3 regions of the Sphingomonas sp. CFBP 13603 genome follow, and region 2 is predicted to be linked to each of the others. Evidence: riboswitches for the same ligand, from Rfam matches in the RefSeq annotation. Region 2 holds a riboswitch; each other region holds the start of a gene.
What was found. A riboswitch is a leader RNA that binds a small molecule or an ion and turns the genes downstream of it on or off. The one in region 2 is predicted to bind cobalamin.
Positions count from the first base shown of each region.

Region 1 (3,270 bases), on a different contig from region 2:
CCATAGGCCGCGCGGCCGTAATTGCCGTAGCCGGCAATCGTCTCGTACCGCGAGTCGGTCAGATTATCGACGCGGCCATAGACCGCGAACCGCTCGCCGATCGGCAGTTCCGCACGGACGCCGGCCAGCGCATAGCCGTCGAGCCGCGTGGTATTGCTCGCCTCGTCGAAGCTGTCGCCGACCATCGTCACGGTGCCGCCGACGGACAGTCCGAACGCGAACCGATAATCGGCATCGACGCTCGCGGTCTGCTTTGGGCGACGTGCCAGAACATTGCCGAAATTGTCCCCGATCGAGCGGTTCTCGGTGTCGATATAGCTGTAGTTGGCGGTCAGCGTCAGCGCGTCGACCGGGCGCAGCGCGAGCGTGAATTCGACGCCATCCGCTTCGGCCCGCGCGACGTTGTCGTAAACGCCGAACGGACGGTTGGCGCAGATCGAACCGGGCGTCGCCAGCTCGGCCGGGCTGCAATCGCGGAAGTCGATCTGGTTGCGCGTGCGGCGATTGAAATAGGTCACCGCGACGCGCGCCCGGTTGCCGAGAAACGCCTGTTCGACGCCAACGTCGAAGTTGCGTGCCGTCTCCGGATCGAGGCCACGGTTCCCGTAGTCGGAGAACAGCTGGTACAAGGTCGGTGCCTTGAAGCCCTCGCCATAGCTCGCGCGGACGGTGGTGCCGGTCCGCAATGCCAACGCTGCGTTGGCGCCGAACGTCGTGTGGCTGCCGAAATCGTCGTGGTCGTCGTTGCGGACGCCGCCGGTGACCGTGAGGATATCGAGCGGCTTGACGATCAGCTGGCCGTACACGCTGGTGATGCCGGTATCTGCAAACGTGAAGCCGTCGTTGAAACGACTGTTCTCGCGCTCGACACCTGCGACGACGCGCACCTGGTCGAGCGGGCGGAAGTCGCCCTGATATTCATAGCGCTCGCTACGGCCACGGCCAATGAACGATATGTCGCCACCGGGCTGGGTGAAGTTGTCGCGGTTGATATCGGCGATCGTGAACGCCACGCGGTTGTTGAACCGACCGTCCGCGAGGTTCGCATGTAGGCCCGCATAGCCGTAAAGCTCTTGCGTGGTGGCGTAGGCGAGACTGTCGGCGACCACGAACGTGTTCGGGTCAAAACCGTCGTCGATCTCGACTTTGCTGTCCGCGAAATAGCCGCGCAGGTCCAGGCCGATGCCCGGCGCGAACTCGACGCCCACCCGCCCGGTTGCGCCATATTGGCGATAGCCGTCGCGCTCCGTGCCGCTGGCTGCGGACGAGATACCGTCGGTGCGCAGATAGCCGCCGGTCAGCGATCCGGACACCGGCCCCGACTTGCCCGAGACGCCCGCGCTCGCGAACACGCTGTCGGCATAGCCGTACTCGGCGTTGGCGCGCGCTTGCACGCCCTCGGTCGGCGCGGCTGTGATGATGTTGACGACGCCCCCAATCGCCTGGCTGCCCCAAGGCACCGAGTTCGGCCCGCGCAATATCTCGATGCGCTCGACCGAGCTCGACAGCAGGTTGCCGAAGTTGAAGCCGCCCCCGGTCGACGAGGGGTCGTTGACGCGCACGCCATCGATCACGACGAGCGTCTGGTCCGCCTCGGCACCGCGGATGCGAACGCTGGTCAGCGCGCCGACCGTACCGTTGCGCGTGACGGTAATGCCCGGCGTGGTCGCGAGCAGATCGGACACGACGGTGGTCTGGCGGCGCTCGATCTCGGCGCGGTCGATCACGGTCACGGCCTGGCCGATCTCGCTCAGCGGTTGCGCCGCGCGGGTCGCGGTGACGACGACTTCGGGGGCGTCGAAGTCGGGAATGTCCTGCGCATAGGCGGGCGATGCGATCGCCGCGGCACTCAGGAGAAGGAAGAATTTCGTCATCGGCTGCGTCCTAAACGGAACCGCCAGCGACCATTCGCCGGGCGGCCAGACGTCTCTCGCTCGAGGAAACCCGGCATGACCGGAGCACTCGTCCGCGCCGGACACCCGCCCGCGCAGTGGATCGACCGTGAGAGGCAGGTCTCCTGGCTTCCGGGTCGCCGCGCCCACCCCGCCTTCCCAGGTCGAGACCCAGTGGCATATCGGGGTGGCCGCTATCCGGTCACAGTTGCGGGTACAGCGCCGGTCTTGCGGATTTGGATCGTGACGACCCGGCCCGCGCACCGACTTCCCTTTTGATCCCGTCGCCGGGAACCCTTCACGTTGGCGGCATTAGTCGTGCGCCAGACACGGGTCAACGCAGAGACACCTGGAGACGATCGGCGCTCACCGCCCGCCGTACCGCAGCCCCACCCAGATCGTTCGCGGCGTGGCGCGCTCGACGATGTTCGCGCCGCTGATCCCTGCCTCGACGCGCTCGTTGAACAAATTCTCCCCGCGCACCTCGGCGACCAGCGAGCGCAGGATCGGCAACGCCGCATACGCGTCCAGCGTCGTCGCCGGATCGAGCACCCGCGTGTTCTGGTCGTCATCGAACTGCCGGCCGATATGGCGCACGGTCAGCGACAGCGCTGCCGCGTCGTGTCGCCAGTCGATCGTCCCCGAAACCTGATCGCGCGGGGTCTGCGCCGGACGCAAACCGTCCAGAGCAGCCGTGATCCCCGACCCCTCGACCTTCGAATTCGTATGCGACCACGATGCCTGCACGCCAAACGGACCCGGCCGATACGCCGCATCCAGCTCGAACCCGTGCGCGCGGATCGCGTCGAGGTTCTGGCGAACGCGGTAGGTCGTCACCCCCGGCAACACCTGCGGCGGGTTGGTCGTCGTGACGTTGGCCACCGCATCCTTCAGCCGGTTGTAGAAATACGTCGCGGCGATGCTCACGCCCGGAGCAGGCGTCAGCGTGACACCGCCCTCGACCCCGGTCAGCCGCTCCGGCGACAGCAGCGCGTTCGCCGCGGTCGCATCGTTGCCGACGCGGAATGGTCGATACAGTTCGTTGAGCGTCGGCAATCGCCACCCGCGATACCCGGCCGCCCGCAGCGTGATCGCCTCGACCGGTTGATACGCTACGCCCGCCCGGCCGGTCGTCTCGCTGCCGTCGCGATCCGCATAGCGCAGATTGGTCAGCGCCGCGCCGCCCGCGAGCGGCCGTTCGGACAGATAGCCACCGTCGATCGACCACCAGTCGACCCGGCCACCCAGGCTGAACGTGAAGTCGCCCGCGACGAGGCTCCCATCCGCGAACACGCCAGTCGTCGTCGTGCTCCCGCCGGCCTCGCGCCGCCGCGTCGGCGCTGCGTTGACGAACGTGTACAGCTCCTGCGTCTTCCCG
Region 1 covers NZ_JADBIA010000010.1:75,284-78,553, reverse strand. Annotated here, with positions in the region: gene IFR23_RS14990 (TonB-dependent receptor plug domain-containing protein) at 1-1,874, opposite strand, end outside; cobalamin riboswitch at 1,991-2,206, opposite strand; gene IFR23_RS14985 (TonB-dependent receptor) at 2,259-3,270, opposite strand, start outside.
Region 1: another riboswitch for cobalamin. It lies ahead of IFR23_RS14990 (TonB-dependent receptor plug domain-containing protein); the one in region 2 lies ahead of IFR23_RS08320 (HoxN/HupN/NixA family nickel/cobalt transporter).

Region 2 (3,270 bases):
CCGGTCACGTCGAACCGGCCGCGCACGAACGCACCCTTCATCGTGCCGATCGGTGCGCCGTTCAGCCACACCTCCGCGCTGTAGTTCACGCCGTCGAAATTGAGCATCTGTCGCTTGCCCGCGGTCGCGGCGGGTGCGTCGAACTCGGTGCGGTACCAGTAATCCTGTTTCGCCAGGCTTTCGGGGATCGTCATGTTGTTCAAACCGAACGCAGGGTCGGCATAGACACCGCGATCCACCAGCGTCGTCAGTACCGTGCCAGGCACCGTCGCAACGTACCAGTTCGACGCATCGAACCCCACACGGCTGAGCGTGGCCCCGGGTGCGGTCACCTTCGGCGCTTCGGCCAGCCGCCAGCCGGCAACCGTCCAGGCGCCGGCATGCAGCGGTGCGATCGCGGGTTCGGTCGGGAGTGGCTTGGCGACGGGCGCGGGGAAGGGGCCCCTCGACACCGGCCGGGTCCAGGCATCCTGCGGGGTGGTCTGGCCAAGCGATTGACGCACCTGAACCGGCCATGCCGGGCTCGCATCCTGATAGACGATCGACGCGCCCGGCTTGGTCGTGGCGAGCGCCTTCACCGCACCCGCGTCGAGCGCACGTCCCTCCATCGCAAAGCCCGAAACCCGCCCGCCGAACGGCGCGATCGTCGCGGCCGATGGCACGGGTGCCGTGGTCATCCGGCGCTGCGCGACCTGTCGCCCATCGACGTACAGGCGCGCCTGACCCTGCTCGACCGTCGCCGCGACGTGATGCCAGCTGCCGGCCGCGATCCGCGATGGCGCGATCACCGTGCCGGCTTCGGTGATCAGGCTCGGGCGGCCCTTGTCGAGCCCGAGATAGCGGCGCGGTCCGTTCGCGATATCGCCGAACCCCGCAACGGGCACGATGCCGTCGCGGACCGTCCTGGGTTCGATCCACCCCGACAGTGTCCAGTTCGGCGCGTCGATCGGCCTGGCGCTATCGCCACCGATCGCCGTATTGAGGCTGTCGCCACCAGCAGGCGCCGCGACGTTGAACGGACCATAGCTCTGGGCCGACGCGGCGGTCGCACAGCATAACGCCGCCATGGAAATCGTGCCGGCGAACATCCGCTTGCCCATAATCATCCTCCCGTGCGCGGAATCTGACGATGCTCCGCGATTGACGGTCAACATGACGCGGTGCCGCGAAAAAGCCAAATTGAATTACGAATTGTTTCCGATCGGTCGGGGCGTCCGAGACCACGTTTGGCCGAGGCGCATATTGGCAGCGCCGCGAAAGCAGGATACCCAACCGGGCGGGCAGCGGATCAACGCCGCCTGCATGATCGCGTCGGTGCCCCTCGGGGCTTGATTGGGAATGCGGTGCGGTGGGGTTCGCCCTGCCAATGCCGCGGCTGTCCCTGCAACTGTAAGCGGCGAGCGAGACGCACGGGCCCTTCGACTGGAGGGCAGCCACTGGGCCGAAGAGCCTGGGAAGGCGTGGCGTGGAGCTTTGACCCGTGAGCCAGGAGACCTGCCGGCGTCTGGTCGCTCTTGTCCCGGTCCAGGGGGTGGCCGAGGCACGGTGAACGCCGTCTGAGCGACGACACGCGCGGCAGGGGCCGCACGGCGACGCGCGTCGGCTGCTCATGGCGTCCGGTCTTCGCGTGTCCCGGCCGCTCGCGGCAGGCCCCCGTCCTCGTCGGACGCCGGGGAGTTCTGCATGACGACTGCGACGATAGAGAGAACGATCGAGAGACCGACGCGCGCCGCCACCCGCAAGCGGATCGGCTGGATGTTCGCAGGCCTGATCATTGCCAACATCGCCGCCTGGGGCTGGGCGTTCTCGCTGTTCCACGCGCAACCGCTGATGCTGGGCACCGCGCTGCTCGCCTGGGGCCTGGGTCTGCGGCACGCCGTCGACGCGGATCACATCGCCGCGATCGACAACGTGACTCGCAAGCTCATGCAGGACGGCCAGCGGCCGATCGCGGTCGGCTTCTGGTTCGCGATCGGTCATTCGGGGATCGTGCTGATCGCCGCTGTCGCGATCGCGCTCACCGCCAGCGCGCTGTCGCAGTTCGAGGCGTTCAAACAGGTCGGCGGCGTCATCGCGACCGTCATTTCCGCCGTCTTCCTGTTCACGATCGCGGCGATGAACTTGATCATCCTGCGCTCGGTGTGGCGGACCTTCGGCCATGTCCGCAGTGGCGGCACCTATGTCGAGGAGGATCTCGACCTGCTGCTCGGCAACCGCGGCTTGCTCGCGCGGCTGTTCCGGCCGATGTTCCGGCTGGTCACGCGGAGCTGGCACATGGCGCCGCTCGGCTTCCTGTTCGGGCTGGGCTTCGACACGGCCACCGAGGTTGCGATCCTCGGCCTGTCCGCGAGCCAAGCCGCCGACGGCCTGTCGATCGGCACCGTCCTCGTTCTGCCCGTGCTGTTCGCGACTGGGATGGCGCTGGTCGATACCGCGGACGGGGTCGTCATGCTCGGCGCGTATGAGTGGGCGTTCGTGAAGCCGATCCGCAAACTCTATTACAACATCACCATCACGTTGATCTCGGCGATCGTCGCGATCGCGATCGGCGGGATCGAGACGCTCGCGCTGCTCGGATCGAAGCTGGGGCTGACCGGCGGCATCTGGGATCTGGCGGAGGCGCTCGGCGAGAATTTCAACGGCCTCGGCTTCGCGATCATCGGGCTGTTCGTGCTCTGCTGGGTGCTGAGCTTCGCGATCTACCGCTGGAAACGCTTCGACGAGATCGAAGTCGTGCACGGATAGCGCACCCCTCCGTCACCCCGGACTTGTTCCGGGGTCCACGGTTCCGCAAACTCATGGCTATCGAGCATGCGGATCCGTGGATGCCGGAACGAGCCCGGCATGACGTATGCAAAGACGCATTGGCAGTCCCCGCAAACTCATCTAGTTCACTTTCTGAGGGTCGGTTGCACCGAACCTCACAGATCGCGCCGGTGCCCTTCGGGGCTTGAATGGGAATGCGGTGCGGGAGTTCCTCCCAATGCCGCGGCTGTCCCTGCAACTGTAAGCGGTGAGCGAGACGCACACGCCCTTCACGCAAGGGCAGCCACTGGGGAAACCTGGGAAGGCGTACGTCGAGCCTCGACCCGTAAGCCAGGAGACCTGCCAGCGCTACGGTCGCTCTTGCTACGATCCAGGGGATGGTCGCGGCACGGTACTCCGTCTGAGCGACGAACGCGTGCGGCCCTATGGTCGTGCGTGCGTGTGCTTGCAGGAGAATATAATGTCCGATCGTTCGCCCAATTTGGCAAAGGTCCCCGTCACCAT
Region 2 covers NZ_JADBIA010000004.1:121,793-125,062, forward strand. Annotated here, with positions in the region: gene IFR23_RS08315 (glycosyl hydrolase 2 galactose-binding domain-containing protein) at 1-1,100, opposite strand, end outside; cobalamin riboswitch at 1,298-1,516, shown strand; gene IFR23_RS08320 (HoxN/HupN/NixA family nickel/cobalt transporter) at 1,684-2,745, shown strand; cobalamin riboswitch at 2,918-3,127, shown strand; gene cobW (cobalamin biosynthesis protein CobW) at 3,227-3,270, shown strand, end outside.

Region 3 (3,270 bases), 140 kb from region 2:
CGGAAGCCCATCTGCGCTAGGATCAGGCCGGCGAACAGGCCACATGGCCCTGCGCCGACGACCACCGGTCGGGGGCCGGTATAGCTCGTGCCGCCCTTGGTGACGAAGCGATATCCCGTGTCGGGGGTGCGCTGGACGTGGCGATCCTTGCGGAAACGCGTGAGGACGGCGTCCTCGTTTTTCAGCGTGACGTCGACCGAATAGACGAGCTGGATGTCCATCTTGTCGCGGGCATCGTGCGCGCGCCTCGCGATGGTGTAGCGGATCAGGTCGCGCGGGGTGACGCGCAGGCGATCGCGGATCGCGGCGGGCAGCGCTTCGTCGGCGTGGTTGAGCGGGAGCTTGAGGTCGGTGAGGCGGAGCATGTCGGTCGCTCTAGCGCCGCGCGGCGCGATCCGCCATCGGGAGGACGAGAGGACTTGATCATGCGGACCGACGACGAGCAGAATGCCAAGAGCGCCAAGCGCAAGGAGGTCCACGACCGGATCGTCGCGAGCAAGACGATCGAGAAGGGCCTGATCATCGTCCACACCGGCAAGGGCAAGGGCAAGTCGACCGCCGCGTTCGGCATGGCGGTGCGGATGATCGGACATGGGCGCAAGGTTGGCGTGGTACAGTTCGTCAAGGGCGCGATGACGACCGGCGAGAAGGCGGTTTTCGATGCGTTCCCGGACCTATGCGAGTTCAAGCCGATGGGGGAGGGCTTTACCTGGGACACGCAGGATCGCGCGCGCGACATCGCGGTGGCGCGCGAGGCGTGGGACGAGGTCAGGCGGATGATTGCCGACCCGTCGTACGCGATGGTGGTCGCGGATGAACTCAATATCGTGTTGCGGTATGAGTATCTGCTGGTCGACGAGGTGCTGGCCGTGTTAGCCGAGAAGCCCGAGATGACGCATGTCGTGGTGACCGGGCGGAACGCGCCGGACGCGCTGATCGAGATGGCGGACCTGGTAACCGAGATGACGCAGGTGAAGCATCCGTTCCGGTCGGGGGTGAAGGCGCAGGCGGGCGTGGAGTTCTAGGCGGCTTCGTACTCTACGACCCAATGAAACCACCGTCCGTCATCCTGACGAAAGTCAGGATCCAGAGCCACGAAGGCCACCTCCCGTTACCCTGGATCCTGACTTTCGTCAGGATGACGGGAGCGCGTGGGGATGGCTGGCGGACTTCTAACCGACGTAGCCGTGTCTTGCGTCGTCTCCACCTCCCGCCTATCGCTGCCCCCGCGACAGGTTCCCCCGATGCTCGCGCGGAGGGGGATGAAAATGGGAACGGGAAACACCCGGCTGCCCCTGCAACTGTACGCGGCGAGCCATCGTGCCTCATGCCATTGGGATGTTCCCGAGAAGGCGGCGCGGACGGCGTTGACCCGCGAGCCAGGAGACCTGCCCGTCGCGGTCGTCTTTCGTCCGGCCAGGGTGCGCCGAACGGACGGGTAACACCCCGAGCGACGACATCGCTTCGCGTTGCGCGGAGGCTGGAGGCATGCACCTTCGCCCTTCGCGTCGTGCGAGACCGACTGTCCGAAGGGGTTTCTATGCCAAGTTCACATCGTTCCGAGATCGTCCGGGAACGGACATGCTGAAGCCGGTCGAAGACGGCGTCGCGGTAGTCGCGTGCAATACGTGCCGCCATTCCACCGATGCGCGCGACGACGAGCACGGCCAACGCGGCGGCGCGCGGCTGGTCAGCGCGCTGAAGGCGGTGCAGGCGAGCGATCCGGCTTATGCCGACGTCGCGGTGCAGGAGATGCCGTGCCTGTTCGCGTGCCAGGATTTCTGCACGATCCACCTCCGCGCGCCCGCCAAGGTTGGCTATGTGCTCGGCAGATTCGAGCCGACCGAAGACGCCGCGCGTGCGATCCTCGATTACGCGCGGCTCTACGGCGAGAGCGCGTTCGGGCAGGTGCCGTTCAAGCAATGGCCGCAGGGGGTGAAGGGCCACTTCATCACGCGCACGCCGCCCGCCGGGTTCGTCGTGGAATGACCTTCTTTTCGACGGCCGGAGCATTTCTGTCATCCTTGCGCGCGTTGCCGCAGCCGGACGAAGCCGCCCGATCGGCGGCGGTGGCGCGTCAGGGGCAACTCACCAAACCGCCGGGTTCGCTCGGGCGGTTGGAAGAGATTGCCGTCTTCATGGCCGGCTGGCAGGGCCATGAACGCCCGCGGCTCGATCGCGGCCGGGTGGTGATCTTTGCGGGTAATCACGGCATCGTCGATCGCGGCGTCAGTGCGTTTCCGGCCTCCGTCACGGCGCAGATGGTGGCCAATTTCGAGCATGGCGGCGCGGCGATCAACGCGCTGTCGCGCGCGGCGGGGCTCGATCTCAGAGTCGTCCCGCTCGACCTCGACCGGCCGACGATCGATTTCACCGTCGCCCCGGCGATGTCGGAGGAGGAATGTCTCGCCGCGATCAACGCGGGCGCCGCCGTCGTTGCGGATGCGCCCGACCTGATCGTGCTCGGCGAAATGGGGATCGGCAACTCGACCTCGGCCGCCGCGCTGTGCCTCGCCAGCTTCGATGGATCGGCACGCGACTGGGTCGGGCCCGGTACGGGAGTCGACGACGACGGCATGGCCCGCAAGATCGCGACCGTGGAGGCCGGGCTGGCGCTGCACCGGGACGCACTGACCACCCCGTTCGAGACGCTACGCAGGCTTGGCGGTCGCGAACTTGCGGCGATCGCAGGCGCGGTCCTCGCGGCGCGCCTCGCTGGCGTACCCGTCATGTTCGATGGCTTCATATGCTGTGCCGCGGTCGCGCCGATCGCCGCTGCGTGCCCGGATATCCTCGCACACTGTCTTGCCGGCCACGTGTCGGCCGAGCCGGGTCATGCGCGCCTGTTGCGGGCATTGGGTCTCGATCCCCTGTTGTCGCTGGGCATGCGGCTCGGCGAGGGAAGCGGCGCGGCGACTGCGACGTTGCTCGTTCGCGCGGCGCTGGCGGCGCATGACGAGATGGCGACATTTGCCGAGGCGGGGGTCTCGGTCGCGTGACCGGCTCGCACATGCTGTACCTGATGCGGCATGGCGCACCGACACGAGAAGGGCTGCTGCTCGGACGGACCGACGCATCGGTGACGGTTCAGGGCATTGCCGCCTGTCTGGCACGGGCGGCGACGCTCGACGTCGCGCGCATCGTGACGTCGGACCTTGCCCGGACACGCGACTGTGCGCGGGCGATCGCCGCCTCTCGGGCGATCGAGGTCGATGTCGACCCGCGGTGGCGCGAGCTCGATTTCGGGGCCTGGGATGGGCTCGAGCCCGC
Region 3 covers NZ_JADBIA010000004.1:265,602-268,871, reverse strand. Annotated here, with positions in the region: gene IFR23_RS08980 (NAD(P)/FAD-dependent oxidoreductase) at 1-365, opposite strand, end outside; gene cobO (cob(I)yrinic acid a,c-diamide adenosyltransferase) at 426-1,025, shown strand; cobalamin riboswitch at 1,217-1,410, shown strand; gene IFR23_RS08970 (DUF1636 domain-containing protein) at 1,582-1,989, shown strand; gene cobT (nicotinate-nucleotide--dimethylbenzimidazole phosphoribosyltransferase) at 1,986-2,999, shown strand; gene IFR23_RS08960 (histidine phosphatase family protein) at 2,996-3,270, shown strand, end outside.
Region 3: another riboswitch for cobalamin. It lies ahead of IFR23_RS08970 (DUF1636 domain-containing protein); the one in region 2 lies ahead of IFR23_RS08320 (HoxN/HupN/NixA family nickel/cobalt transporter).